DNA from 3 places in the Anaerobutyricum hallii genome. Region 2 is predicted to be linked to each of the others. Evidence: riboswitches for the same ligand, from Rfam matches in the RefSeq annotation. Region 2 holds a riboswitch; each other region holds the start of a gene.
What was found. A riboswitch is a leader RNA that binds a small molecule or an ion and turns the genes downstream of it on or off. The one in region 2 is predicted to bind thiamine pyrophosphate.
Positions count from the first base shown of each region.

Region 1: it holds a riboswitch for thiamine pyrophosphate, as region 2 does, so the genes downstream of both, thiS (sulfur carrier protein ThiS) here and thiE (thiamine phosphate synthase) in region 2, are expected to answer to the same signal.
Region 3: it holds a riboswitch for thiamine pyrophosphate, as region 2 does, so the genes downstream of both, EHLA_RS01920 (thiamine-binding protein) here and thiE (thiamine phosphate synthase) in region 2, are expected to answer to the same signal.

Region 1 covers NZ_LT907978.1:1,466,776-1,477,361, forward strand. Annotated here, with positions in the region: gene larC (nickel pincer cofactor biosynthesis protein LarC) at 1-283, shown strand, start outside; gene EHLA_RS06710 (ABC transporter substrate-binding protein) at 573-1,637, shown strand; gene EHLA_RS06715 (ABC transporter ATP-binding protein) at 1,676-2,800, shown strand; gene EHLA_RS06720 (ABC transporter permease) at 2,816-3,685, shown strand; gene EHLA_RS06725 (ABC transporter permease) at 3,700-4,503, shown strand; gene EHLA_RS06730 (P-II family nitrogen regulator) at 4,538-4,885, shown strand; gene EHLA_RS06735 (amidohydrolase) at 4,886-6,508, shown strand; gene EHLA_RS06740 (DUF362 domain-containing protein) at 6,650-7,780, shown strand; TPP riboswitch at 7,827-7,933, shown strand; gene thiS (sulfur carrier protein ThiS) at 7,999-8,196, shown strand; gene EHLA_RS06750 (thiazole synthase) at 8,306-9,076, shown strand; gene thiH (2-iminoacetate synthase ThiH) at 9,104-10,357, shown strand; gene EHLA_RS06760 (thiamine phosphate synthase) at 10,350-10,586, shown strand, end outside.
Region 2 covers NZ_LT907978.1:1,044,084-1,054,669, reverse strand. Annotated here, with positions in the region: gene EHLA_RS04825 (segregation and condensation protein A) at 1-189, opposite strand, end outside; gene glgB (1,4-alpha-glucan branching protein GlgB) at 179-2,107, opposite strand; gene EHLA_RS04815 (D-alanyl-D-alanine carboxypeptidase family protein) at 2,242-3,486, shown strand; gene thiC (phosphomethylpyrimidine synthase ThiC) at 3,490-4,794, opposite strand; gene thiD (bifunctional hydroxymethylpyrimidine kinase/phosphomethylpyrimidine kinase) at 4,840-5,631, opposite strand; gene EHLA_RS04800 (HAD family hydrolase) at 5,600-6,334, opposite strand; gene thiE (thiamine phosphate synthase) at 6,331-7,005, opposite strand; TPP riboswitch at 7,267-7,375, opposite strand; gene EHLA_RS04790 (ZIP family metal transporter) at 7,449-8,201, opposite strand; gene ppk1 (polyphosphate kinase 1) at 8,393-10,441, opposite strand.
Region 3 covers NZ_LT907978.1:445,918-456,503, forward strand. Annotated here, with positions in the region: gene EHLA_RS01895 (branched-chain amino acid aminotransferase) at 1-390, shown strand, start outside; gene glgB (1,4-alpha-glucan branching protein GlgB) at 665-2,569, shown strand; gene EHLA_RS01905 (glycosyltransferase family 2 protein) at 2,847-3,785, shown strand; gene EHLA_RS01910 (hypothetical protein) at 4,051-4,290, shown strand; gene EHLA_RS01915 (alanine/glycine:cation symporter family protein) at 4,634-6,028, opposite strand; TPP riboswitch at 6,144-6,254, shown strand; gene EHLA_RS01920 (thiamine-binding protein) at 6,483-6,779, shown strand; gene EHLA_RS01925 (ABC transporter permease) at 6,748-7,527, shown strand; gene EHLA_RS01930 (ABC transporter substrate-binding protein) at 7,579-8,628, shown strand; gene EHLA_RS01935 (ABC transporter ATP-binding protein) at 8,669-9,403, shown strand; gene EHLA_RS01940 (C39 family peptidase) at 9,526-10,299, shown strand.

The DNA.
Region 1 (10,586 bases), 420 kb from region 2:
TGCCAAAGAAGACAGAGAGAAGTTTCTTACGCTTATTTTAAAACATACAACCACACTGGGGGTTCGTGAATATAACTGTAAACGCTATGGACTGAAAAGAGAAATCAAAGAAATAGAAACTATATATGGAACGGTTCATGTCAAAGCTGCTTCCGGATACGGTATTGTAAAGGAAAAACCAGAATATGAAGATATGGCAAGAATCGCGAAAGAAAAGAACATTTCATTGTCAGAAGTAGAAAAAGAAATCTACAAAAAATTGAGTGAAAATAAAGCAAGGTAATACAAAAATAATTTAAAAAAAGTAAAAATGAACTACTTTAGTAGTATAAAGTTCTATAAAAGTAGTATTTAAAATGGTAAAAAGATTCACTTGTAATGTTTTTAGAAACAAGGTATAGTTTGTTTATCAAAAGTAAGGGCGCTGTTGATGAAAAGCAGTGCTCTTTTTATTTCTTTTTCTATAAAAAGAGACTTATAGCATAATATCGGATAATTGCAAAGATGCAGATGATTTAGTTTATAAATTATCTGCATTTTTATATCCACAGCAGCAAAGGAGGACAAATACTATGATGAAAAAGATGTTAACAAAATTATCAGCAATTATATTAAGTGGTCTAATGGCAGCAACAATATTAACTGGATGCGGATCGAAATCAGGAGATTCTGCAAAAAAAGAAGTAAATGTAATTTGTTGGTCAGAATATCTTCCGGATGATGTTATTTCTTCATTTGAAGAAGAGAAGGGAATCACAGTAAATATGACAACCTATACTTCTCCAGATGATATGCTTGCAAAAGTACAAAGTTCAAAGGCAGGTACATACGATTTGATTATTGCTCCGGAAAACTATGCTCCTATTTTTAGTAAACAGAATTTACTTGAAAAACTTGATCGAGATAAAATTCCTAATTATACAAATATTGATTCTAAATATTTAGGAAGAGAAAATGATCCAGATAACACATATTCTTTCCCATATATGTTTGCCAGTGCAGTGATTGCAGTAAATACCGATGTAATTAAAGATAAGATTGAAAGTTATGCTGATTTACTAAATAGTAAATACAAGGATAAAATAGTTATCATTGAAGATTCCAGAGCAGTATACAGTATGGCTGCGATGGCAGAGGGCTGCGATGCTAATGACACGAGTGATAAAACATTAAAAGCAGTAGAAAGTTATCTGACAAAATTATTGCCAAATATTCATGCATTTGATGGTGACAGTCCGAAAACATTAATGATCAATGGAGAATGTCCAATCGGATTGATTTATGGCGCAGAAGCCCTGCTTGCGCAGAAAGAAGTTTCATCAATTAAATGCTATTATCCAAAAGAAGGTGTTTATCTGGGTTCTGATTCTTTAATGATCACAGCAGATGCACAAAATAAAGATAATGCTTATGAACTGATGAATTATATTATGGATGGTGATGTCAGTGCAAAGATTTCAGAAGAATTTCCATATATTAATCCAAATAAGGCAGCTCTTGAAAAACTGGGAACGGAATATAGTGAAAATCCTTTAACAAATCCTGCAGATGATGTAATTAATCGTGCATGTACATTAACAGATATAGGAGATAATATTTCTAAGATTGTTGATTTATGGACGAAGATTAAGGGATAGGACATATAAAAACAAATAGGAACAAGAGGTAGATGCAGATGACAGAAAAAGAAGTTATAGTACGATTGGCAGATATAAATAAATCATATGGAGACAATCATGTTGTACGTAATTTAAATATTGATATTTATAAAGGTGAATTTTTAACCCTTCTTGGTTCTTCAGGATGTGGAAAAACAACAACATTACGTATGATTGCAGGATTTGAAATCCCCACATCCGGAAAAATATATGTCGAGGGAAATGATGTCAGAAATCAGGAACCTTATGAAAGAAAAGTAAATACAGTATTTCAAAATTATGCTTTATTTCCACATATGACCATTTACGATAATGTAGCATTTGGACTTACTATGAAAAAGCTTCCTAAAGATCAAATAAAAAAGAAAGTTATTGATATGCTTGAATTAGTTCAGCTTTCCGGGTTTGAAACCCGGAAGCCGGACCAGCTATCCGGAGGACAGAAGCAGAGAGTAGCAATAGCAAGAGCATTAATTAACGAACCGAAAGTACTTCTTTTAGATGAACCGCTAGGAGCGCTTGATTTAAAATTACGAAGGCAGATGCAGTTTGAATTAAAACGGCTTCAGAAAAAATTAGGAATTACTTTTATATATGTCACGCATGATCAGGAAGAAGCACTTACGATGAGTGATCGTATTGCCATTATGCATAAAGGAAATCTAGAACAGTTGTCTGTTCCAAAAGATATTTATGAGCATCCGGCAACAGAATTTGTAGCAGATTTTATTGGAGAATCTAATTTATTCTATGGAATGGTAACAAAACAGAAAAATCAAATTCTGAATATTAATCTTGAAAATGGAACAATTTTGGCAAAATCAAAACAGGTAAAAGAAAACGAAATAGTATATGTTTCAGTGCGTCCAGAGAATATCAGGATATCCTTTGAACCAGTAGAAGGCTTTTCTTTATCTGGAAAAGTAATAGAACACGTTTTTGTGGGACAAGTAACGAAAACTATTATTTCGTTGTCAAATGGAAACCAGATAAAAATGAATACATTTTCCAATGATAAAATGATTGCAGAAAATTCAAAAGTGTATCTTTATTGGGAACCGGAAGATGCAGTAGTTATCAAATCTCGAAGTGATGAAGTATTTAATGTGATTGAAAACATGAGTTTTTCACAGGGAGACTAAAGAGGTGATGATACTATGAAAAAAAGAGAACATAAAAGCTTGAGTGCTGTTTTGGCAAAATATTGTATGATAGGACCAATCACATTATGGATGTATTTATTAGTAGCTATTCCTTTCCTTTATATTATTGCAATTAGTTTTATGCATAAAGGAACGTATGGAGGAGTTGTTGCAGGTTTTACATTGCAAAATTATAAAGATATTTTAAATCCATTGTATTTACAGACCTTTGCAAAATCAATTGGTATGTCTATCATTGTCACCTTGATCTGTCTTATTATTGCATATCCTTTTACTTATTTTGTATCTCAGAAAACAGAGATTCAGAAAACAATTTTTATGAGTATGATTATGATTCCATTTTGTGTCAGCATGATCATACGATTATTTTCATGGGTAAATATTCTTAGAACAGACGGTGTAATAAATAATTTTTTTAGTACATTTGGTATTGGACCATTTAAATTGGTATATAACCAGACAGGAGCATTAATAGGACTCATTTATATGTTATTACCTTTCATGATTCTCCCATTATACAGTTCTATTGAAAAATTGGATGCTTCTCTATTAGAAGCAGCGCAAGATCTTGGTGCTAAGCCGGTTATTTCTTTTTTAAAAGTAACACTTCCTCTTACAAAACCAGGAATTTTTGCAGGATGTGTTATGGTGTTTATTCCATCTATGGGACTGTACTTTATTACAGATTTAATGGGCGGAAGTAAAACACTTGTTATTGGAAATCTTATAAAAAATCAGTTTATTACAGCAAGAAACTGGCCTTTAGGAGCAGCAATGTCGGTTATATTAATGCTCATTACGTTGCTTATGCTACAAATGTATCGGAAGGCGGGCGGAAGTATGGATGACCTTAGCGGAATGTAAAGGGAGGCAGGAAGATGAAGAGAGATAAAAAGAAAAAGAGAATGAATACCTTCCAAAATATATGTATTGCTTTAGTGTTTATATTTTTATATATACCGATTTTCGTAGTAATACTATTTTCGTTTAATACATCAAAAATGAACATTGTATTTGAAGGTTTTACATTTCAGTGGTATGGTAGTTTTTTTCAGAACAGAACGTTAATGGAGTCATTTTATAATTCATTGATTATTGCGGCAGCATCTACTGTTATTTCAACCATTATTGGGACTATAGGTGCAGTTGGACTTGGGAAGTATGAATTTAAAGGGAAAAAACTTGTAGATATGCTTTTATATGTACCAATTGTTATACCGGAAATTGTACTTGGTGTTGCAATGCTTTCTATTTATACATTATTACAGGTGCCACTTGGATTGACTACAATGACGATTGCACATATTACATTCTGCATTCCGTTTGTTGTGATATCTGTTAGGGCAAGATTGTCTGGGTTTGATGGTAATCTAGAAGAAGCGGCCATGGACCTTGGGGCAAATCGTTTCAAGACGTTTATGAAAATTACGCTCCCTTTAATTATGCCGGGAGTGATATCAGGAGCAACTCTTGCATTATCTCTTTCATTAGATGATGTAATTATTAGTTTTTTTTGCAGTGGTCCCGGAAGTACAACGCTTCCATTAAAGATTCTCGAGATGGTTAAACATGGCGTATCGCCGGAGGTAAATGCGCTTTCAACGATTATTACTTTTATTATTATTTTTATCATTAGTATGAATACACAGTCTCAGATTAAAAAAATGAAAAAAGCAGCCTAGTTCATTGAAATACTGCTATTGGAGGTAAAGCAAAATGAAAGAAATATCCATTATTATTAAACCAGAAAAAATAGAGCAGATTAAAGAGATTGCGGATAAACATCATTGTGGAGGTATGACTATTTCTACTGTAATGGGATGTGGAACACAATTAGGATATGCAGACGGAGGCAGTGTTGTCAAAGGAATGCATACAAGCATTAATCTTCTTCCGAAAATCCGGGTAGATGTTGTTGTAAAAAATGCAGCAGTAAATGAGATTATTTTGGATATCTGTGACAAAATACCTACGGGAAATGTGGGAGATGGTAAAATTTTTGTTCGTGATATTGAAGATGCTATTCGTATCAGAACAGGTGAGAGAGGGGAAGGAGTGTTGTAGGTGAAAGCAGATTATTGTTTAAAAAGTTCAGCAGTATTTACAGGAATCGAGGAAAAAACAAAAGAGGCATGCATATTGATTAAAAAGAACCGCATTATAGATGTGGTTCCTTTTGAAATGAAGGATAAATTTATAGATGAAAATACTATTGTTTTAGATTATAAAAATAAGTTGATCATGCCTGGATTTGTAGATGCGCATACTCATTTTTTCTCAGGAGCATTATCAGCAAGTGAGCATGTATGCGAGGATATTGTAAATTCAGTTTCTGAAGAAGAATGCGTAAAAATGCTCCTTCAATATGCAAAGGCTCATCCAAAAGAAAAACGAATTCGAGGAAGAGGATGGTTTATTACAAACTGGGGCGATGCTCCACTTCCAACAAAGAAAAGTCTTGATAAAGCCTTTCCAGATATTCCAGTATATCTGCAGGCAGCGGATTGCCATAGTTACTGGTGTAATTCTAAAGCATTAGAGGAGTGCAGGATTACAAAAGATATGGAGGTGAGTAGTGGGTATATAGGAAAACTTGAAAATGGAGAGCTCAGTGGGATGCTGGTAGAATTAGAGGCGCTACAACCAGCTGATAAAATGTACCGATCTTTTACAAAAGAAGAACAAAAAGATATCTATATAAATTTTATTAAGAAGACGGCGGCGAATGGTATTACAAGTTTAAGCGAGATGATGCCAGCAGATTATAATGAAGAAAATTATGTACGTTATACTATTATAAAAGAGCTTGAAAAAGAAAAAAATTTTAATATAAGACTCCATATTTTTCCTAAACTTTATGATTGTGAAAATTATGATATGGCATTAAAATTACAAAAAGAATTTGATTCCGATTATATGAGGATTTCCGGAGTAAAAGGATTTATTGATGGGGTAACAGAAACATATACAGGATTACTTCTTGAACCTTATACAGATAATCCAGATACGAGAGGGATTGGAGTACCTGTAAAATCACAGAGAGAACTAAACCGTTCTGTGATTAAGGCAAATGCAGCCGGTTTGCCGGTAAGAATTCACTGTATCGCAGATGGTTCTGTAAGGATGGCATTAGATGCATTTGAAGAATCAGCAAAAGTTAATAAAAATAATTTAGCAAATACAATCGAGCATATTGAAAATATTGATCCTGTGGATATTCATCGTTTTAAAGAATTAAAAGTAATTCCATCGATGCAGCCGATACATTTAATTTTAGATGCACATGGAAAGATTAATCGAATAGGAAAGAAACGAATACAATATGAATGGCCGGTAAAAACACTTTTAGATGATTGTCATGAAATGGCATTTGGTACAGATTATCCCGTAGTTGAAATTAATCCGTTTGAAAATATATATGCAGCAGTAACAAGAAAAAATAAGGATGGAAGTCCAGCAAGTTACAATCCATGGGAAAAAGTCAGTATGGCAGAAGCTTTAAAAGCATATACTTATGGAGCAGCAAAAGCATATAGCAGAGAAAATGAATTGGGAAGTCTGGAAAAAGGAAAATTGGCAGATGTTATTGTAATAGACAGAAATTTGTTCGAAGTTTCAGAGAAAGAGATTTTAGAAGCTAAGGTAGATATGACGATGCTTGGTGGAAAAATCATATATGAACATTAAATTATTTTGAAGAATATACAGCCAATATTTCTAAATTGTAAAATAATATTTTGGTTGAAATCATGTCCAAAAAGAGATAAAGTATATTTGTAATGATAAAATATTTCATTTTAAATTTAAATTTAGAAAGGGATTATGAACATGGAAAAATCAAAAGTATATTTTACTGACTTTAGGGCAAAGTTAGGAGAGGGACTTCCAATGAAGTTAAAAAGACTTCTGAAAAAGGCTGGAATCTCCGAAATTGACATGGAAAATAAATTTGTAGCTATTAAAATGCATTTTGGAGAACTTGGTAACATAAGTTTTTTACGTCCTAATTATGCCAAAGCGGTTGCTGATGTAGTAAAAGAATTAGGTGGAAAGCCATTTTTAACAGATTGTAATACGTTATATCCGGGAAGCCGTAAGAACGCATTAGAGCATTTGCAGTGTGCCTGGGAGAATGGCTTTACAGCAATGACGGTTGGATGCCCTATTTTAATTGCAGACGGTTTAAAAGGAACAGATGATATTGAGGTACCTGTTGAGGGTGGCGAATACATAGAAAAAGCGAAGATTGGACGAGCAATCATGGATGCAGACATTTTTATTAGTTTAAGTCACTTTAAAGGACATGAAACAACCGGATTTGGTGGAGCGATTAAAAATATCGGTATGGGCTGTGGCTCTCGTGCAGGAAAAAAGGAACAGCATACGAATGGTCAGCCAACGATTCATGAAGAATTATGTCGTGGATGTCGTCGCTGTATGAGAGAATGTGCGAATAATGGTCTTGTATTTGATGAAGAGACAAAGAAGATGCACATTGATGGAACGAATTGTGTAGGATGTGGAAGATGCATCGGCGCATGTAACTTTGATGCGATTGAATTTGAAAATTGGGCGGCAACAAAAGATTTAAATTGCAGAATGGCAGAATACACAAAAGCAGTAATTGATGGAAGACCGAATTTCCATATTTCACTTGTTGTTGATGTATCCCCAAACTGTGACTGCCATGCGGAAAATGATGCACCGATTCTTCCAAATATCGGAATGTTTGCATCTTTTGATCCATTAGCATTGGATCAGGCATGTGTAGATGCCTGCTTAAAGATGCAGCCGCTTCCAAACAGTCAGCTGTTTGAAAATATGCACAAGGAAGGGTTCTGTGATCATCATGATCATTTTGAAAATACTACACCTGAGTCTGAATACAAAACCTGTCTGGAACATGCAGAAAAGATTCATCTCGGAAGCAGAAATTATGAGCTAATTGTAATGAAGTAGCATTTTTGTCTTGCATTTTTGTTAAGATAAGCGTATTATAAATACAATTGAACAAAAGGGGAGCTTGTATTACAGGCTGAGAGGAAGGTATGACCTTCGACCCATTAACCTGATTTGGATAATGCCAACGTAGGGAAGCATATATATTTTTGTATATTTTTACGGGAAGTTACCGAATCGGTTACTTCTCGTTTTTTTATGTTACAGGAGGTGAAGGCATGGTAAAAATTAACGGACAGGACTGTGATAAGGCAGGGATTTCAGTTGCAGAGTATCTTGCAGCGGAGAATTATAATGTAAATCATATTGTTGTGGAGTACAATCTTACGATCATTCCAAAAGAACAGTATGGTCAGACCATTCTTAAAGATGGAGACGAAGTCGAAATCGTCAGTTTTATGGGTGGTGGATGTTAATAATTTTTATGAATTATTAAAAAAGAGATGAAATTATACAGAATCAATTTATTAATGCAGGTTGGTTTAGAAGAGTCACAAACCAGTTTAGAAAGAAGGGCGTTTTATTATGCAGAAAGAAGATAAGTTAATCATTGGCGGTCATGAATTTGAATCTCGTTTTATTCTCGGTTCTGGGAAGTATTCTATGAAACTGATCGAAGCAGCGGTAAGAGATGCCGGAGCACAGATTATTACGTTAGCAGTTCGAAGAGCGAATACAAAAGAACATGAAAATATTTTAGATTATATTCCAAAGGATGTTACACTGTTACCAAATACTTCCGGAGCAAGAAATGCACAGGAAGCAGTGCGGATCGCACGATTAGCAAGAGAACTTGGCTGTGGAAATTTTGTAAAAGTAGAGATTATGCGTGATAGTAAGTATCTGCTTCCGGATAATCAGGAAACAATTAAAGCTACAGAACTTCTTGCAAAAGAAGGATTTGTTGTTATGCCATATATGTATCCGGATTTAAATGCTGCCAGAGATCTTGTGAATGCAGGAGCAGCCTGCGTTATGCCATTAGCATCTCCAATTGGTTCTAATAAAGGTTTAGCTACGAAAGAGTTTATCCAGATTTTAATTGATGAGATTGATCTTCCGATTATCGTAGATGCAGGAATCGGTAAGCCTTCACAGGCATGTGAGGCAATGGAGATGGGTGCAGCAGCAATTATGGCAAATACTGCGTTGGCAACTGCCGGTGATCTTCCGATGATGGCTGCAGCTTTTCGTCAGGCAATCGAAGCAGGAAGAAAGGCATATTTATCCGGTTTGGGACGTGTACTTACAAGAGGAGCAGCTGCATCAGACCCACTGACAGGATTTTTACATTAAAAGCGTTGCTGGAAAAGAGGTATTATAATGGAAAACCAGTTTTTAATCGATTCAGAATACTTATCGAAAGAAGCTCTAGAGAAGAAACATCGCCTGGAAACAGACCCTTCCTCAAGAAAGAATCATATGGAATATATGGAAGGAATGGAACAGATCAAATCAGATGTCATGGATAAAGTGATGAGTCAGATGCATTCTTATGATTACGAAAAGTATACAGCAAAAGATGTAAAAGCAGCGTTAGAACATGAAACCTGTTCTATTGAAGATTTTAAAGCATTATTATCTCCGGCTGCCGCACCATTTTTAGAGCAGATGGCACAGAAAGCAAAGATAGAAACAAGCAAACATTTTGGAAATACGGTATATCTTTTTACTCCGCTTTATATAGCAAACTATTGCGAGAATTATTGCGTTTATTGTGGTTTTAACTGTTATAATCATATTAACCGCATGCAGCTTAATATGGAGCAGATTGCTCATGAGATGAAAGTAATCGCTGATTCCGGTATGGAAGAGATTTTGATACTTACAGGAGAGAGCAGGGCAAAAAGTGATGTCAAATATATTGGAGAAGCATGTAAGCTTGCCAGCAAGTATTTTCGTATGGTCGGTCTCGAAATTTATCCGGTAAATACAGATGAATATCGTTATCTGCATGAATGTGGCGCAGATTATGTTACAGTTTTTCAGGAAACCTATGATTCCGATAAATACGAGACGTTACATTTGATGGGACATAAGAGGGTATGGCCATATCGTTTTGAAGCACAGGAAAGAGCTCTTATGGGAGGAATGCGAGGTGCTGGATTTTCAGCTCTTCTTGGCTTATCCGATTTTCGAAAAGATGCTCTGGCAAGTGCATTGCATGTTTATTATCTACAAAGAAAGTACCCACAGGCAGAACTCTCCCTTTCTTGTCCAAGACTTCGTCCAATCATCAATAATGACAAGATCAATCCTTTAGATGTAGGAGAAAAACAACTTTGTCAGGTTTTATGCGCTTATCGTATTTTCCTTCCATTTGTCGGAATTACGGTTTCTTCCAGAGAAAGTGAAACATTTCGAAATGGTATTGTAAAGATTGCGGCAACAAAAGTATCCGCCGGAGTTTCTACAGGAATCGGTGACCACGAAAGTAAATATACCGGAAAGGAGGAGGACGGCGAGCAGGGCGATGAACAGTTTGAGATCAATGATGAACGAAGTTTTAAGAAAATGTACGAAGATATTTCAGAAGAAGGTCTGCAGCCGGTCTTAAACGATTACCTTTATGTCTGATCTTATATGTATCACAAACAGGAAACTTTGTAGCAATAACTTTTTAGACCAGATAGAAATGATTGCCAGTGCGCATCCAAAAGCTATTGTATTAAGAGAGAAAGATCTTTCTGAGAAAGAATATGAGCAATTAGCCAGACAGGTAATGCAAATTTGTCAGAAGCATGGAACACAGTGTGTCCTCCATAGTTTTTCTAATGTAGCAAGTGCACTTGGGGCAGTGGCAGTG
Region 2 (10,586 bases):
TGCCATAACAAGAAACTCACTCATAGATTCCATAGAATAACTCTTCTCCATCTCGCGAATATACTCCATGTACTGGTTCGTAATCTCCACAATCGGAATATCATATATACTTACTTTATTTTTCTCTATTAAATGTAAAAGAAGATCCAAAGGACCTTCAAATACATCCAATTTAATATCAATTTTCATGCTCTGCTCTAATTTCATGCTCTGTTCTAAATCTCTTTCGATCAATATCTAACGATGCCTCATCTAGCATCGGTAAAGGTATTTCTTTTGGTTCCGGAAGAAATTCTACTTTATAAATAATCGCTGCTAATGCCGGAATCGTAATCTTGAACTTTCTCTTCCACCACTTATATCCTGTCAATTCTGTCAGAATATCTGCCTTTGACCCATCAAAATATCCGCCGTATTCCTTTCTCTCACCAGATAGCACCTCATGGAGTACAGCATAATGATCATATCCAAATTCAAAGTCATTATACTGTTCATCACTCATATTCAATACAATAATAAAATGATCTTCCCCACACATTCTCTCATAAATGTAAACTCGTTCTTCTACCGCTTCCACTTCAATCCAGCGGAAGTTCGCAGAATTATAATCTCCATTAAAAAATGCCGGTTCATTAATATAAATCTGATTTAAATCTTTTATAAAACGATGGAAATCCTGATGTTTTGGATAGTCTAACAGCATCCAGTCACATTCTTTTTCTTCATCCCACTCTCTGAATTGTCCAATTTCGTTACCCATGAAATTAAGCTTCTTTCCAGGATGCGTATACATATAAGTATAGAGAGTCTTTGCCTGCTGGAACTTCAGATCATACTCTCCCCACATCTTCTGTAAAATCGTTGCCTTTCCATGTACTACTTCATCATGTGAAAATGGAAGCAAATAGTGTTCATTATAAAAATACATCATAGAAAAAGATAATTTATGATAATGGAACTTTCTATCATATGGATGAATCTTAAAATAATCTAATGTATCATTCATCCATCCCATATCCCATTTATAATCAAAGCCCAGACCATCGTACTCAACCGGTGCCGTTACTTTTGGAAAGTTTGTAGAATCTTCCGCAATAAGCATAACAGAAGGATGCAATTTTTGCAAACCTGAATTCATGCATTTGATAAAATCAAGTGCCCCTTCATTAATTCCCTTTGAAGAATCCCCCTGCCAGTAAATCGCATTACTGATCGCATCCATACGGATTCCGTCAAAGTGAAACTTCTCCATCCAGAAATTCGCAGATGACTGTAAAAAGCTGCGCACTTCTCCCCGGTAATAATTAAAATTGCAGGTTCCCCATTCACTGTAGCCTTTGTCCTCATCCGCATACTCATAAAGAGCAGTTCCATCAAACTTATTAAGCGCATAAGTATCTGAAATAAAATGTACCGGAACAAAGTCCATAATCACTCCAATTCCTTCTTTATGGAAAAGATCCACCATCTCCATTAACTCCCCTGCTGTTCCATAACGGGAAGTTGGACAGAAATATCCACTCGCCTGATATCCCCAGGAGCAATCTGCCGGATGCTCCGTAAGCGGAAGAAATTCAACGTGCGTATAGCCCATTTCCTTTATATAAGGAATAAGCTGTCTTGCAAGTTCATTATAATGATACCAGCCGTTCTCCTCATCTGCTTCATTCTTTCTCCATGAACCAGCATGCACCTCATAAATATTCACCGGAAGATCATAATTCTTACATCTCTTCTTTATCCATACACTATCAGAAAAATGATACTGGTCAAGATCTACAATAATTGATGCGGTATCTGGCCGCACCTGTGAACCAAAACTATACGGATCAAAACGGTCAAGTACAATTCCATCCTTCTGATAAATTCGATACTTGTACATCATTCCCGGTTCTGCATCTTCCTGTACACATTCAAATACACCGCTTTGTGCATCCTGAATCATCTCATCCTCGCTGCCATCCCAGTCATTAAACTCCCCAATCAGTTCAATCTTTTCCGCACAAGGTGCGTAAACTCGAAACAGCACGCCATCTTTCGTTATGTGTGCTCCAAAATATTCATACGCATCAAATGCTTTTCCAATATAAAATTCATGTAAATTCATACTCGTATCCCCTTATTTTATTTCACCCAGATATTTACTTCTATTTTAAGCAATTTTCTTCAGAATGGCAACAAGGAAATGCATATTTTTAGTCACCAGCCATAAAATGTACTAATTCTTATTTGGAGTATCCTATGCTAAAATATTTTTCCAAACACTTAGGGCAAAAAACGTTTTATATTTTCACCTTTCTGCTTACAACAAGTCTTTTCTTCTCTCTTATTTTTTCTCCTGTAAAGACAGTCGCCTCATCCACTTTACGGCAAGTAACTAAAAACAAAGAAACGAAACACCCCACTGACATCAGTTTTCAATCTGCCGCCCCAAATGCTATTCTAATGGAAGCCTCCACCGGTACCATTCTATATGAAAAAGACGCTGACAAAGAAAAACCTCCCGCCAGCGTCACAAAAATCATGACTCTTTTACTTATATTTGACGCACTGTCAAAAAAACAGATTACTTTAAATGATACCGTTACTGTCAGTGAACACGCCGCATCTATGGGTGGTTCACAAGTATTTTTAGAACCCGGAGAAACACAGACTGTAGACACCATGATTAAATGTATTGCTGTCTCTTCAGCAAATGATGCCTGTGTGGCAATGGCCGAACATATTTATGGAAGTGAGGATGCCTTTGTTGCAAAGATGAATGCAAGGGCACAGGCTCTTGGCATGAAGCATACTCATTTTATTAACTGCTGCGGCTTAGATGCCGAAGGACATTATACGAGCGCAAGGGATATTGCCCTTATGTCACGAGAACTTATTATAAAGCATCCAGATATTTTTCATTATACGACTATATGGATGGAAAATATCACTCATGTGACAAAGCGAGGAGAATCGGAGTTTGGACTTTCCAATACGAATAAATTACTGCGGCAATATCAGGGGGCTACCGGACTAAAGACTGGAAGTACTTCCAAGGCTGGGTTCTGTCTCAGTGCGACCGCAGAGCGTAATCATATTTCATTGATTGCCGTTGTTATGGCCTGTCAAAGTGCAAAGGAGAGAGTGAAAGATTGTGCCTCCCTCCTTGATTATGGCTTTTCTCTTTGTAAAGTTTATACAGACAAACAGCCACCTGCACTTTCCCCGGTTTCCATACATAATGGTACACAGGAAATGCTTTCCTGCAAATATGATAAAAACTTTTCCTATGTTTTTACTTCTGAAATTAATCCAAATAAAATTCAGAAAAAAGTGATATTTCAGAAAAATCTTTCAGCTCCAATTAAGAAAAATCAGGTAATTGGCAAACTGGAGTATTCTTATTATCAAAAAAATATAGGGTCTGTCTCCATACTTGCCTCGCACTCAGTAAAAAAAGCTACTTATCTCGACTACTTAAAAAAGTTAATTTTAAGCTGCTAAAATTTAAAGGATATCGATATGTTCTCCTGCTAATGCTTTGTTCATGCTTCGTACTGCACAGAACTTTCCACACATAGAACAGGTATCTTCATGTTCCGGTTTTCTGTCATCGCGGACTTTCTTTGCTGTTTCCGGATCCATCGCACATGCCCACTGAGCTTCCCAGTCTAATACTCTGCGAGCATCTGCCATTTTATCATCGATTTCTCTTGCACCGCGAACTCCTTTGGCGATGTCAGCTGCATGTGCCGCAATTTTAGAAGCCATGATTCCCTGTTTTACATCTTCAAGATTTGGAAGTGCGAGATGTTCTGCCGGTGTAACATAACAGAGGAAGGCTGCTCCGTTCTGGGCGGCAATGGCTCCTCCGATTGCTGATACAATATGATCATATCCCGGTGCAATATCTGTTACGATCGGTCCAAGTACATAGAATGGTGCACCGGAACAGATTGTAGACTGTAACTTCATGTTGGCGGCAATCTGGTCCATTGGCATATGTCCTGGTCCTTCTACCATTACCTGTACATTTTTCTCCCATGCACGTTTTGTAAGTTCTCCAAGGCGAACCAGTTCTTCAATCTGGCATACATCGGAACCATCTGCAAGGCAGCCCGGACGGCAGGCATCACCAAGAGAAATCGTTACATCGTATTCCTGACAGATATCAAGAATTTCATCGTAATATTCATAGAATGGATTTTCTTCGCCTGTCATTGTCATCCACGCAAATACAAGAGAACCGCCGCGGGATACGATGTTCATTTTTCTTTTATGCTTTTTAATCTGGTCGATTGTTTTTCTTGTGATTCCACAATGTAATGTTACGAAATCTACACCATTCTCTGCGTGAAGACGTACTACATCAATAAAGTCTTTTGCAGTAAGTGTATCTAAATCTCTCTGATAATGAATTACTGAGTCATAAATCGGTACTGTTCCAATCATAACCGGGCATTCTGCAGTTAGTTTTTTACGGAATGGTTCGGTGTTTCCATGAGAAGATAAGTCCATGATGGCATCTGCTCCCATATTAACTGCTTCCATTACTTTTTGCATTTCTATGTCATAATCTTTACAGTCTCTTGAAACACCAAGATTTACATTAATCTTTGTCTTTAACATAGAACCAACACCCTGAGGATCTAAGCATTTATGATTTTTATTCGCACAGATAGCAACCTTTCCTTCTGCAACGAATGCTCTGATTTCTTCTGGTGTCATACGTTCTTTGGCTGCAACCTTTTCCATTTCCGGAGTAATAATATTCTTTCTTGCTGCATCCATCTGTGTTGTATAATTTCTCATCTTCTGTTACCTCCAATTTATTATTAATATTTATCGTGTACTTTTTTATAAATCCCACATATGATCAAGCGGACCGTTTCCCTGTCCAAGATTCAGCATCGCTCCAATGGCTCCACTAATATAATCTTTTGCTTTTTTTACAGATTCTTCTATCGAAAATCCTTTTGCAAGATTTGCGGCTATCGCACTTGAAAGTGTGCACCCGGTTCCATGGGTATTTGGATTATCAATCCTGCAGGCTGGATACCAGACTTTCTTTGGGCACTTGAAGGCTTTCTCATACAAGAAATCATCGGCATTTTGCTCACTGTGCCCTCCCTTGCTAAGAACTGCACAGTTCCATCGTTTTGCAATGATTTCTGCCGCTTTTTCTCTCGTCTTCCTGTCTGTGATCTTTCTTCCTGATAAAAACTCAGTTTCCGGAAGATTTGGAGTCAGTAAAGAAATGTTCGGAAATAGTTTTTCATATAATACTTCTCTTACTTTCTCTTCTACAAGAACCGTTCCGCTCGTTGAAATCATAACCGGATCTGCTACTACCTGCTTTATTGAATATTTTTGCAAATACTTTGCAATAATCTCAACCTGTTCTTTGGATGCAATCATTCCAATCTTTACGGCATCCGGTTTTATATCTGAAAAAACACTATCCATCTGTTTTTCAAAAAAGTCTGGCGGCACTGGCATAATACCGGTAATCCCTTTTGTATTTTGCGCTGTAAGTGCGGTAATACAGCTTGTTGCATAAACTTTATGCACCGTTAATGTTTTTATATCTGCCTGAATTCCTGCCCCGCCACTTGCATCACTTCCTGCAATTGTAAGAACTGTTTTCATTTTGCACTTCCTTATCTTCTTTCTGACAGTCTGTGTAGCTACTTTTTTTGCGTTGAAAAACCTGACAGCTTTCTATTTCGTAAAAATCTTTTACATAAATATCAGAAAATGTTCGGATTTCTTCTGTATTATCCCTGCTATATGCATCATAAATACTACATACAGGAAACCCTGCTTTGGAAGCAGTCTTTACTGCATATAAAGAATCTTCAAACACCCAGGTTTCTTCTTTTTTCGTCTGTAAATGTTCTCTTGCCAGTTCGAATACTTTAGGACTTGTCTTTCCTGCTCCTGCCTCTTCACAGGTAATCATTCCGTCAAAATCTTTCCATATACTATTACGTATAAGAGCCGACTTTGCCATCTCTGCATCCGTTGCTGTCGCAATAATTAACCTGACCTGATTTTTCTTTAACTTTTGTATCAGATCACAGACACCTGGTTTTAACACTGCCTCTTTAAAATAAAAATCTTTTACTACCTGATTGACACCTTCTAATATTTCCTCTATCGTTACGGAAAGTTTATATTCTGTTTGCATATATAAGGCACCTTCCGGAAGAGATAATGCATCAAGTCTTTCCTTTAAATCTGACCTGGCTTTTATGCCAAGTGTGGCAAGATATCTCGCCCCGGCGTTCTCCCAGACAGGCATCGAATCAAGTAAGGTTCCGTCAATATCAAAAATTGCTCCCTTTATCACACGCAAAGACCTTCCTTGTCGTTTACCATTGCTGTCGTTTTTTCCAGTAAAACTCCTGTAGCATCTTCAATATCCTTTGCTGCAAAAATAGCACTGACAACTGCAATTCCACAAATACCGCTTCCTTTCAGCGTCAGAATATTATCGGCTGTAATTCCACCAATCGCAATAACCGGGATATGAACTGCTTCACAAATTGCTTTTACTCTTTCTTTGCTGATAGCGGATGCATCCTTCTTCGTCGATGTAGAAAAAACAGCTCCGACTCCAAGATAATCTGCCCCCATCTTCTCTGCAAGAACTGCCTGTTCTACTGTCTGTGCAGACACACCAAGAATCTTATCTTCTCCAAGAATCTTTCTTACATCATCCGCTTCCATATCGCTTTGTCCGACATGCACCCCGTCTGCATCCATCTCCTTCGCAATCTTTACATTATCGTTAATGACAAATGGAACATGGTATTTGTGACACAATTCTTTTAGGGCAATTGCTTCTTCCAGAAAATGTTCTTCATCTAATTCTTTTTCTCTAAGCTGGACAAATGTCGCTCCTCCTTTTAATGCTTTTTCCACCTGCTCATACAGTGTTTCTTCCCCAAGCCAGGAACGATCTGTTACCGCATACAAAAGTAAATCTTTTTTTAACTGTTCTCTGTTAACACAGCTCATACTTTGCTCTCTCCTCCAATATACTGACTTCAGACTTCTAATTATTCAAAAAAACAAATACACTTACATGAATTATTATATATTCATAAAAGGGAAGTAAATTAAGGATATCCTCTTAGAATATGGATAAAGAAACGATAAAATAATAATAACTTCTGATACTGAAAATATGTATCAGAGAAATATCAGAATTTTTAACTGACTTTCAATGATTTTAAACTCTGAAAAGAAAAACGCATATACACCAATTACGGTATATATGCGAATCTATCTACGCTATCCCTACGTTGGCATTATCCAAATCAGGTTATGGGTCTAAGCACCTTAGCTTACTCTCAGCCTGCTCCTGCAAGCTCCCCGTGTATGAATTTACCAATATAGTACGCTATTTATTCAAAAAAAGCAAGCATAAATTCCAAAACAATCTGCAATCTATACATCAGTTATCCTAACGCAACATCTAAAATCATCATAAGACTAAACCCGATCGCAAACATAAAAATGCCGATATTTGTTGTTTCTCCAACTGACATTTTCGGAACAAGCTCCTCCACAACGACATAGATCATCGCTCCCGCTGCAAAGCTTAAAAAATACGGAAGAACCGGAACAACCAGACTGGCTGCCCATACAGTAAACAACGATGCCACCGGTTCTACTGCCCCGGAAAGGACTCCATATATGAATGCTTTTCTTTTTGACATTCCTTTTGTACAAAGCGGCATTGAAATAATCGCCCCTTCCGGGAAATTCTGAATCGCAATTCCTAATGCAAGAGAAAACGCTCCCATTGCTGTAATATGATCTGCATGATTCAATAATCCCGCATAGATCACTCCAACAGCCATTCCCTCCGGAATATTGTGGAGGGTCACCGCCAACAGCAGATTATCTTTTTGTTCTCCTTCTATGCATTCCGGTGGAGCAAAATAATCAATTGCCATTAAAAATAAAATTCCAATCCAAAATCCAATTGCTGCCGGAATAAAACGCCACACTCCAAGTGAAGCCCCCTGTTCAATTGCCGGAAGCAACAAACTCCATATTGATGCTGCTATCATTACTCCCGCTGCAAATCCAGTAAGTGCTTTCTGCATCCCCTTGCCAAGTTCATTTTTCAAAAAAAATACACAAAATGCACCTAATGTTGTTCCTATAAAAGGAACACTGAGACCTTTTATTATCTCTATAAGCATAAAATCCCTCCAAAGACATCTTTATTAAGCATCTCTTGCAGATTTTTATTTTATTATTTTTTATTTTAAAATAAAAATCTGTCCTATTTCTTAATATGTCTTTGAAGGGAAATGTTTCTTTTTTTATTTCTTTTTTTACAACATCTTTTTCTTTTTAAAATAAGCAACACACAAAATTACGATCGTAAGACTTACATTTTCTGTGCATTCATATATGCCTGATCATAGAAAAATTCCTGTGAATTTAACGGTGTTTCCTGCACTGCCACAATCTCATAATTTCCATGGCTATCTTCTTGTCTTGCTTTTTGGTTATCGCTAAGCATTGTGATAAACATTTCTTCTAACTGCATCTTTAAATCTTTATCATAAATCGGTGCTGCAACTTCCACTCTTCTTAATGTATTTCTCGTCATAAAATCTGCTGATGCAATATAAATTTTTTCTCTTTCCTGCGTTCCAAAAATATAGATACGAGAATGTTCCAGAAATCTGCCAACAATACTTCTTACCTGAATATTCTCTGTTTTTCCTTTTACCCCCGGAATCAGACAGCAGATTCCACGAATTACCATATCAATCTTTACTCCTGCCTGTGAAGCTTCAATCAGCTTATCAATAATCTTCTTATCGGTAAGTGAATTCATTTTCAAACCGATATATGCTTCCTTTCCTTCTTTAGCATAGGATATTTCCTCATCGATCATTGATAAAATTCTGTTCTGAAGACATCTTGGCGCAACAAGCAGATGCTCTACATTATCCACTGTCTCTTCCATGGAAAGTGCCTGGAATACTTTTGCTGCTTCAACTCCAATCTCTACATTGGCTGTCATAAGAGATAAATCTGTATATAATCTTGCTGTTTTTTCATTATAATTTCCTGTTCCGATCTGTGTATAATATTCTACCTGACCCTCGGACTTTCTTGTCACAAGACATAACTTTGAATGTACTTTGTAACCGTCTAATCCATAGATCACACGACAACCGGCATCCTCTAATCTTCTGGACCATTCAATATTGTTTTCCTCATCAAATCTCGCCTTCAGTTCTACAAGAACAAGTACTTCTTTTCCATTTTCCGCTGCATCGATCAGATACTCTACAATTTTACTATGCTTTGCAACACGATATAATGTCATCTTTATAGAAATAACATCTTTATCATTTGCAGCTTCTCTTAAGAAATTAAGAAATGGTTTCATACTTTCATAAGGATAAGAAAGTAATTTATCTTTTTCTTTAAGCTGTGGAAAAATCGATTCATCTTCTTTAAACTGTGCTGATCTTTGTGGTATTCTTTTTTCGTAAAACAATTCCGGAACTTTTCTTAGTGTATCCTGAATTTCAAAAACAAACGACAGGTCTAACGGAGACTGTACCTGAAATACATGATCGGAATCCAGCTCTAAATAATCACATAAAATATCTACAATCTCGCCATCCATCTCTCTTGTGAGTTCTAAACGAACCGGCGCAAGCTTCTTTCTTCTCTTGATTAATTCCGTCATGAAATCCCTGTAATCCAGATCTTCATCATATAATGCATCTGCATCAATATCTGCATTTCTTGTTACACGAATCAATGACTTTGCTTTAATATTATATCGCTCAAACACTTTTGGAATATAATGTAAGATCAATTCTTCTACCAACATATAAGTTCCTGCTGTTGGTAATTCAACTAATCTCTTAAATCCTGTATTACTGCATGGAATAATACCAAGCTTTTCCTTTCCACTCTTTGTCTGTAATACTACAACCGCATAAATTTCGTTATTTTTCAAAAAAGGAAATGGCTGTCTTTTTCCTACAATCGTTGGAGAAATCACTGGCGCAATTTCTCTTAAAAAATACCTTTCAAGATATTCGCTTTCTTTCTTTGAAATCTTTCGGAAGTCAACCATTCGGACTCCCTGCTCCTCAAGCTGTCCCATAATGGTTTCATAAACCGCATCCTTTCTGCGATTTAACTTTGTTACCTGATGAAGCACTGCCTGAATCTGCTCTTTTGCCGTCATTTTCGTTTTATTATCACGCATCTTTCCACCAAGAAGCATCTGATCAATCAAAGATCCTACTCTCACTCGGAAAAACTCATCCAAATTACTCTGATAAATAGAAGCAAACGTCAGCCGTTCACATAATGGCACCTTTTTATTTTCTGCCTCTTCTAATACTCTCTCATTAAACTTTAACCAGGATAACTCCCTGTTCATATATACCTGCTGACTCATTTATCAATTTCCTCCATAAAAATCATATTTTCTCTCTGAATCTCCTCATATCTGATATATTTATCCCTTATATCTGATAACTGGGCTATGATAACACAGGAAAGTAAAATCTGAGAAAGCAGTCCCGTAAAATAAAAGTAAAATA
Region 3 (10,586 bases), 600 kb from region 2:
GTTGAGGAGACTGGTGGAGCGAACTTTATTTTCATTACAAAGGACGGTAAGCTTGTAACACCGAAGTCAGACAGTATTCTTCCATCTATTACCCGTCGTTCTCTGATGTATATCGCAGAACATTATCTTGGAATGGAAGTAGAACACAGAGAAGTTCTGTTTGATGAGGTAAAAGATTTTGCAGAGTGTGGTCTTTGCGGAACAGCAGCAGTAATTTCTCCAGTTGGAAAGATTGTTGATCATGGAAAAGAAATCTGTTTCCCAAGCGGAATGGATGATATGGGACCTGTAATCAAGAAGTTATATGATACGCTTACAGGAATCCAGATGGGACATATTGAAGCACCAGAAGGATGGATCCAGACAATCTGTAAACATGGCGAATGTTAATATTCTAAAATAAATAAAATGGTTCTATAGTTATATATAAGAGACATATTTATACAGGAGAAAGAGATGAGAAGACATTTCTTTCTCCTGTTTTTTGCTTTACAGGAAAGAAATTCCTAGGAAATGTGTTGAGGCACATTCGTTATCCTTTTTTTCAAATAGTTAGAATTAGGAAATCCTATTTGCAAAATGCATAAGTAATTGCTGAAAAAACTACTATTTTATGATATAATGAACAAGAAAATTGTGAATTTTGAAACGGGAGGAGTCTGTTATGCCAGATACCAGATTTATTACAGAATTTGACCAGTACTTATTTGGTCAGGGGACACATTATGATTTATATAATAAACTTGGAGCACATCCTATGACAGTTGATGGTGAAGAGGGAGTATATTTTGCTGTATGGGCACCGAATGCGGAAGCAGTTTCCCTGGTTGGCAATTTTAATGAATGGGATGGGAATGCTACACCGATGGAACGTTTAGAGCCATTGGGAATTTATGAAATCTTTCTTCCTGAAATGGAGATTGGAGATATTTATAAATATTGTGTTACAACAAAGGCGGGCTATACGATACTAAAGGCAGACCCTTATGGATTTCAGGCAGAACTCCGTCCGAATAATGCATCTGTTATTGCTGATATTTCCGATTTTAAATGGCAGGATAGCCGGTGGATGAAGAAGAGAGAGAAGTTCGATGATAAGAAAGATCCTATGTTTGTATACGAAGTACATCCGGGTTCCTGGAAAAAGCATGAACAAACAGAAGAAGATGTAGATGGATTTTATAATTACAGAGAGATGGCTCATGAGCTGGCAAAATACGTGAAAGATATGGGATATACTCATGTTGAGTTAATGGGTATTGCCGAGCATCCATTTGATGGTTCCTGGGGATATCAGGTGACGAATTACTTTGCGCCAACTTCACGACATGGTTCTCCGGAAGATTTTCAGTATTTCATCAATTATCTTCACCAACAGAATATTGGTGTTATTCTTGACTGGGTACCGGCACATTTCCCAAGAGATGCTTTCGGCTTAGCTGAATTTGATGGAACCTGTCTTTATGAATATGCTGACCCAAGAAAGGGTGAACATCCGGACTGGGGAACGAAAGTATTTGATTATGGGAAGACAGAAGTCCGGAACTTCCTCATTTGTAATGCCCTGTTTTGGTTGGAAAAGTATCATGTAGACGGACTTCGTGTAGATGCAGTTGCCTCTATGCTTTATCTAGACTATGGACGAGAAGATGGTCAGTGGGTTCCTAATATTTATGGTGGAAATGAAAATCTTGAAGCAATCGAATTCTTTAAACATCTGAATACGATCGTAAAGAAGAGAAATCCTGGAATCGTTATGATTGCAGAAGAATCTACCGCATGGCCAAAAGTAACGGATAAGGCAGAGTATGGAGGCTTGGATTTCAGCCTTAAGTGGAATATGGGCTGGATGCATGACTTTTTAGAGTATATGAAACTTGATCCATATTTTAGAAAATATAATCATACTAAGATGAATTTTGCCATGGTTTATGCATATTCAGAAAACTATATGCTTGTTCTTTCTCATGATGAAGTTGTTCATTTAAAGTGTTCTATGATAGAAAAAATGCCAGGAAGCTACGAAGAGAAATTTAAAAATCTTATGGCAGGCTATGCATTCATGACAGGGCATCCAGGTAAGAAACTTCTTTTCATGGGACAAGACTTCGGACAGCATCGGGAATGGAGTGAAGAGAGGGAACTTGATTGGTTCCTTCTAGAGAAAGAGCCGAATCATCAGCTTCAGTTATTTGTAAAAGAATTACTTCACCTATATAAAAGTAATAAATGTCTTTATGAATATGATTGCTGGCCGGAAGGCTTCGAATGGATCAATGCGGATGATGGTGACAGAAGTATTTTCTCCTTTGTAAGACATTCTGCAAGTGGAAAGAATAACATGCTTTTTGTTATTAACTTTACACCGGTAGAACGTCCGGATTACCGGGTAGGAACAACGTGCCGCAGAAAACATACTCTTGTACTGAACAGTGATGATAAGAAGTTCGGCGGAAAAGGAAAGAGACGACCGAAAGAATATAAGCCAGTGAAAAAAGAATGCGATGGAAGAAAGTACTCTATCCAATATAAATTGCCAGCATATGGAGTAGCGGTATTTAAATTCTAATTTATCAATTTCTGAGTTTGCCGGGGTATTCTTGAATAATTTGCTGAAAAATACTCTTAAGAATTATTGACCAGAATTGACGATGATACATTAATAAAGTATAATCAGAATTACGGGAGCAGCGTTAGCAGCGGAGTAATTCGTGACATCATATAGTAAGTATATCATGATATTAGAGGTCAAAAGGTCAAACGCCTTATCGTGCATGCACGAAAAGGCGTTTGACTTTGGGACCCGCGAAACATGAGGAAGAAGAAAAAGAGGACAATAGGATAATATGGATAAAATAGCAGTTCTTATACCTTGTTATAATGAGAGCAAAACAATTGAAAAAGTAATTAAGGATTTTAAAGCAGTATTACCGGATGCAACAATTTACGTGTATGATAATAATTCTACAGATGGTACAGATGAGATTGCACGTCAGAATGGAGCTGTGGTACGTTATGAGTATCAACAGGGCAAAGGAAATGTAATTCGTCGTATGTTCCGGGATATTGATGCGGAATGTTATATTATGACAGATGGAGATGATACATATCCAGCAGTGAATGCACCAGAGATGGTAGACAAGGTCTTAAACCGAAATGTAGATATGGTAGTTGGTGATAGATTATCCTCAACTTATTTTCAGGAGAATAAACGACCATTTCATAACTTTGGTAATTCATTAGTAAGAAGCTCCATTAATCATCTGTTCCACACAGATATTAAAGATATCATGACCGGATATCGTGCCTTCAGTTATGAATTTGTAAAGACATTCCCTGTAATCTCAAGAGGATTTGAAATTGAAACGGAAATGAGTATTCATGCCGCAGATAAGAATATGTTTGTAGAGAATGTAATTGTTGATTACAAAGACAGACCAGAAGGAAGCGAGAGCAAGTTAAATACTTATTCAGATGGAATAAAAGTACTTCGAACAATTGCACGATTATTCCGTACCTATCAGCCAATGAAATATTTTGGGTTGATTTCAGCAGTATTAGCAGTATTGGGTGGTGGATTTTCAGTACCAGTTTTTAAAGAATATTTTGCAACAGGTTTAGTAAAACGTTTCCCTACCCTGATCGTATGTTGTTTTGTCATTCTTACAGCAATTCTATCCCTGTTTTCCGGAGCAATTTTAAAAACAATTACCTGGAAGAACAGACAGGATTTTGAGATGATACGTCATTATGCAAGAAACCGCAAAAAAGAATTAGAAGAATAAATCTGATTTGTAGATTGATTTGTAGATTTAATATAGACGAAAAAAGAAAAAATACCATATCCCATCTGCTCTGTAGTCGCTGTATTTAAGATGCTCGTCCGCATCTTAAACACGCTCCCAAGCCGCATCTGGAATATGGTATTTTTTCTTTTTTCTGATTATTCTAAATCCACAGTTGGTGAGAATGGGGATTTTCCAGAAGATTATGGATTCTCGGGAAATTAAAGTCTAAAGGATTGACGCATTTTTTCTGGAGGTGTTGATAATGGAAGCAATGAAAGATTATGTTGCCCATCTGGATAACAAAAAAAGAATTACGCTCAGAGGAGCTGCTTATCAGTATTATAATGTAAAAGAATATGGAAATGGTTGCATTATTCTGGAACCTCGGGAACTGGTAGTGCCAGAGAGCATTTCAGCCAGAACTCTGGCAGATATGGATCATGCAGTAAGTAACTTTAAGAGAGGCGATGTTTCCCCAGCTATTGACCTGTCGGATTTGTAGAATCAAACTGAATATGGAACTAAATACGAGCAGTTAGTCTATAAAAAATAGGTTAGCTGCTTTTTTCATGCAAAAAAGGAGGTACTGAAGAAAATCAAAAAATTCTCTGTATATACAACAATTCAAATGTCAGCCTTTTAGAATTCAATTCCCCGGGAAGTCAAGACCTTCAGGAAAATCCTCATTCTTACCAACTGTGGATTTAGATAGTCAGAAAAAAGAGAAAATGTTATATCCCAGATGCGGCTTGGGAGCGTGTTTAGAATGCGGATGCGCATTTTAAACACAGCGACTACAGAGCAGATGGGATATAACATTTTCTCTTTTTTCGTCTATAGTAAATCTACAAATCAGAATCTTTGTTAAAGTATTCTTTTGTTAATTTCACTACAGTTCCCGATAACAGGAATACAGCAATTAAGTTTGGAATGGACATAAGTCCGTTAAATGTTTCTGCGATACTCCATAATAATCCAAGGTCTACCGTTGCGCCGATGATTGCAACGAGAGAGTAGACGATCATAAATGGGCGGATCGTTTTTGTTCCAAAAAGAAATTCGATACAGCGAGAGCCGTAAAGTCCCCAGCCGATCGTGGTGGAGAATGCAAAGCAACAAAGTGCAATGGCTGTGAATATGGATACCCATCCACCGTAAGTTGAGGTAAATCCCTGAATAGTCAGTTCTGCGCCAGCGGCTGAGCCGTAAGGAATGTTGATTCCGCTACATAAGATGATCAATGCGGTCAGTGTACAGATAACAATCGTATCAGTAAATACTTCAAAAATACCAAACAAACCCTGTTTTACAGGATGAGTGATATCGGCTGTTGCATGAGCGATAGATCCGGTACCAAGACCTGCTTCATTGGAGAAGATACCACGAGATACACCTTTTTTCATACTGGTAAATAATGATCCGACCATTCCGCCGCTAAATGCTGCCGGATGGAAAGCTCCTTCAAAAATAGACCGAAATACTGCCGGTACATGCTGAATGTTTAAAAGAACAACGCCAAGTCCAAGGATGAGGTAAAGCAATGCCATAAATGGAACTAAAGTTTCTGTTACCTTTCCGATTCGGCGGATACCGCCGATAAGAATCAGTCCAACGCCGATGGCGATAATGATGCCGATTACAAGATTGATTGTAGAAAGGCTTTCTGATGAAGCAAGGTTAAAGTTGAGCATCAGGGAATCAATCGCAGTGACGATCGTGTTGACCTGTGTTGCATTTCCTGTTCCAAATACAGTGAGGACACCAAAGAGAGAAAAGAGAAAAGCTAGCCAGTGCCAGTGTTTGGAAAGACCATTTTTAATATAATACATCGGTCCTCCTACCCAGTCACCCTGAGAATTCTTTTCACGAAAATGAACGGCAAGTGTTACTTCAGAATATTTGGTACACATTCCAAGAAGGGCTGACATCCACATCCAGAAAACAGCGCCGGGTCCTCCTATCGTAATCGCACCGGCTACTCCGGCAATATTACCGGTTCCTACTGTTCCGGCAAGTGCGGTACAAACAGCCTGGAACGGGGTGATCGATCCATCTGCGGCTTCAGACTTATCAAAAATTCGTCCCAGTGTATTTTTGATAGAATAAGGAAACTTTCGAATCTGAATGAATTTTGTTCGGAAACTGAGGAAAAGGCCGACACCAATGATACAGATCATGGCAGGGATTCCCCAGATAAAGTTGTTAACAACTGTGTTAACGGCTTCTATTGTTTTTAGCATTAGTACAGTCCCCCTTTAATTTACTAAAGCAAAATTATACCATTATTTTGTTAATTAACGCAAGAGTTTTGCCCTTGTTTTTTTCTTAAAATTGTTTTATACTGTAAAAAGTTCAATATAAGACCAGGGGAGCTTGTGATTTTAAGAAGCTGAGAGTAAGGTAAACCTTAGACCCTTGTACCTGTTTGGATAATGCCAGCGTGGAAGAAGTTGTAAAAGAGCTTTTAATAACAGAATGTATCAGGATGTTTTTTGGAGAACTTTTAATATAAATTTTTTATAAAATTTTTTATTTTATATGATTATTTTATAAGAGATTTTTAGAATTTTATAAGAGAAAGTTTTAAGAATACCTGAGGATCATACAAAAGCAGCGTCAGCATTTATTGCCGGCGCTTTTCTTTTTTCAGGTAAGGCAGCACATGATATTTAAAGATATATGGAGGAATGAGAAATGAACGCAAGTGTAGCAATTCAGGTTTTGCCATCTGTGCAGGACGAAGAGGAAGTAATTCGTATTGTAGACGAGGTAATTGACTATATTAAATCAACTGGATTAAATTATTATGTAGGACCATGTGAGACATCAATCGAAGGAGATTATGATACGCTCATGGAAATCGTAAAGAATTGTCAGTTGGTAGCTGCTAAGGCAGGCTGCAAGGCAATGAATACCTATGTTAAGATCTCTTATAAAGCGGAAGGAGATGTGCTGACTATTGACAAAAAGGTTACAAAGCATCACCAGTAAGCTTCCGGCAGCAGTAGCACTCTGTCTGTTAATTCTTCTCTGGCAGTTTTTATATCAGAGCGGGGCAGTTCCGGCATATATGCTGCCGTCTCCGGTTCAGGTAGTAAAAGCACTTTTTACAGATCTGCCTACAATTTTGAGACATGCAGTTGTTACATTACAGGAAGCCTTTTACGGATTATGTATCGGTGTTGTACTGGCATTTGTCATGGCAACATTAATGGATCATTTTCGGATACTGAATAAAGCATTGTATCCCATTATGATTATTACACAGACCATTCCAACGATTGCAATTGCCCCTCTTCTCGTGTTATGGATGGGATTTTATATGGCACCAAAGATTACGCTTGTCGTGATTACAACATTTTTTCCTATTACGGTAGGATTACTTGACGGATATAAGAGTGTAGATAAAGATTCTATTGATTTGATGCGGGCAATGGGTGCATCAAAAGTGCAGATCTTTTTCCATGTGAAGCTACCGGCCGCATTACCGCAGTTTTTCTCAGGATTAAAGATTTCTGCTTCCTATGCAGTAGTAGGGGCAGTTATTTCTGAATGGCTTGGCGGTTTTGAAGGACTTGGTGTTTATATGACAAGAGTGTCAAAAGCATACGCCTTTGATAAAATGTTTGCAGTTATTATTTTTATTGTGATAATCAGCCTTCTTTTAATGTTTGCAGTGAATCTGATTAAGACGATTTCACTTCCATGGTTAAGAGTAGAAAAAAAGGAAGCTGAATAGTAAGAAGCTGAATAGTAACAAGTATAAGAAAAGTATATACAGGAGGAAAATATGAGAAAGTTAAATTGGAAGAAAGTCATTGCAGGAACTTTGAGTGCAGTTATGTTATTATCGGTAACAGCATGCGGTTCTGCTAATGGAAACAATGAAAGTGCAAGTACAGAAAGCAACAAAAAGAATCTTACAAAGATAACATTTTGTCTTGACTGGACGCCAAATACAAACCATACAGGAATTTACGCAGCAAAAGCACTTGGCTATTATGAAGATGCCGGACTTGATGTAGAGATTGTGCAGCCACCGGAAAATGGTGCAGCAACAATGTGTGCATCAGGACAGGCACAGTTTGCTATTGAGGCACAGGATACAATGGCAGCAGCAATTGATTCAGATAATCCACTTGGGATTACAGCAGTTGCAGGATTGATCCAGCATAATACATCGGGAATTATTTCCAGAAAGGGTGACGGCATTGACAGTCCAAAAGGACTTGAAGGAAAGACATATTCTACATGGGAATCCCCAATTGAGCAGGCAACTTTAAAAACAGTTATGAAAGATGAAGGAGCGGATTTCAGTAAGGTAAAACTGATCCCTAACAACATTACAGATGAACCGGCTGCATTAAAAGCAAAACAGACAGATGCAATCTGGGTGTTCTATGGATGGGGCGGAATCAACGCGACAGTAGAAGGTGTTGACTGTGATTACTGGAATTTCAAAGACATTGATCCGGTATTTGATTACTATACACCGGTTATGATCGCAAATAATGATTTCCTGAAAGATTCACCGGATGAAGCCAAAGCTTTCCTTGCAGCAACAGAAAAAGGATATCAGTATGCAATAGATAATCCAAAGAAAGCAGCAGATCTTCTTATTGAAGGCGATGATACAGGCTCTTTAAAAGGTTCAGAAGATTTAGTATATAAAAGTCAGGAGTGGCTTTCTAAACAGTATGTTGCAGATGCAGACAACTGGGGTGTGATCGATGAGACAAGATGGAATAACTTCTACACATGGCTTGCGCAGAATAAGCTGACAACAAAAGATCTTACAGGAAAAGGATTTTCTAACGAGTATCTTCCATCTTCTAAGTAATTTTTCGGATAATGATTTGTTTATGAAAGGAAATGGATAAATGTGTCTTTTAAAAGCAGAACATATTACAAAGAAATATAGTGGAAGAACTATAATCAAAGATATTAATATTGAACTGAATCAGGGAGAATTAGTCTCCCTTCTCGGGGTCAGTGGTTCTGGAAAGACAACACTTTTCCATGTGCTTTCCGGATTAACAACGCCAGAAGAAGGAAAAGTATTCCTTAATGGAGAAGATATCACATCCAAACCAGGTCAGATCAGTTACATGCTTCAGAAAGATTTACTTTTTCCACATAAAAAAATAATCGATAATGCAGCGCTTCCACTCGTACTTCATGGAATGAAGAAAAAAGAAGCGAGAGAAAAGGCGCAGACGTATTTTAAAGATTTCGGCTTAGAAGGGACAGAATATCAGTATCCTTCTCAGCTTTCCGGCGGCATGCGTCAGAGGGCAGCTCTTCTTAGAACATATCTGTCTTCCAATGGAGTAGCCCTTCTTGATGAACCGTTCAGCGCACTTGATACTATAACAAAAACAGCAATTCATAAATGGTATCTTGAAGTTATGCAGCATATTGATCTGTCTACAATTTTTATCACGCATGATATAGATGAGGCAATTTTACTCTCTGACAGAATTTACATCCTGAATGGAAAGCCAGGGGAAATACGTGATGAGATTGTGATAAAGGAAAAGAAACCACGAGCAGAAGATTTTTATCTAACAGATCAGTTTTTAGCATATAAGAGAAAGATAATAGCAAAACTTTAGATTAAAAAAGTGCCAAAATCTCTCCATTTGAACAAAGATCAGATGGAGAGATTTTACGAAGACGGCATAAAGAAAACGAAAGAAAAACAGGAAATAATAAACAGGAAAAAGAAAGGATTTTTATGGAGTGTATACATTTGAACTTTTTGACAGATAATAAAGGAAAGAAGTTTCTTTCTCCATCCCTTCCGAACAGTGATCTGAATGGAAAAATACTTAAAGTAATAATTTCTGATGGCAGCACAAAAAGAGTTTATCCGGTTTTTCAGCAAAAAGCAGGAATTTATGGTGAGGCCAGTGAATATATCCTTCGCCATGGGTGTGCCTGCTGTTCACTGACAACCGCATTGGCAGCTTTTGTGGAAAAGTATGCAAAATTAACACCGGACCAAACCATTTGCGAAATCGAGAAAAAACATTTTCCAAAAGAAGTTTATGAAAAAAATTACGGAAAAGTGATGGCAAGGCAGATGCCGGTATCTCTTTATGGCATTTCAGTAATTTTGAAAAAAGAAGGAATTTCCTGTGAATATGTAGGAAACTTTGAGGATAACTATGCCAAAAAGCAGATTATGGAACATTTACAAAAAGGCAGTCCTGTTATTATAGAAACAAGTAGAATGCGAAGAAAAGGCAGAAGAATCGTTCGCTTTTTTGATAAGAAATATGCAGGTTCTTATCATACAATGATTCTTCTTGGCGTTGATGAAGAAGGGCAGATAGTTTTTACAGATTCTGCAACAAGAGAATGGGCAGGAGAAGTACAAAGATTAAAAAGAGCAGACCTTTCCGAACTGATATCCTATATGTTTCCGCAGAAAAATACAGAGGATACGCATTTATATTTTAGCAGAAAGAAGAATACAGGAGGCTATATTTTACTTTATCAGGCTTAATTTTAACCTGTTGTTTACAAACGAAAGAAAATGATAAGGATTAAATAGCGATTCTTCAGATTATCTTCATTTTTTTCTCACAGACTGTTCACAATTTCCCGGTATGATAGAGACATCAAAAAAACAACAACGCTTTTTTGATAGATTTTTTTCATACTTTCCTCTCTTTAAGAACTGGCAATGGACCAGTTCTTTTTTTTCTTTCATTCGTTCCATTCCTTTTTTCAAGAATTCCAAAATCCTACTTGACAAAATTTTGAAGGTTTACTACAATAAGAAACATGATG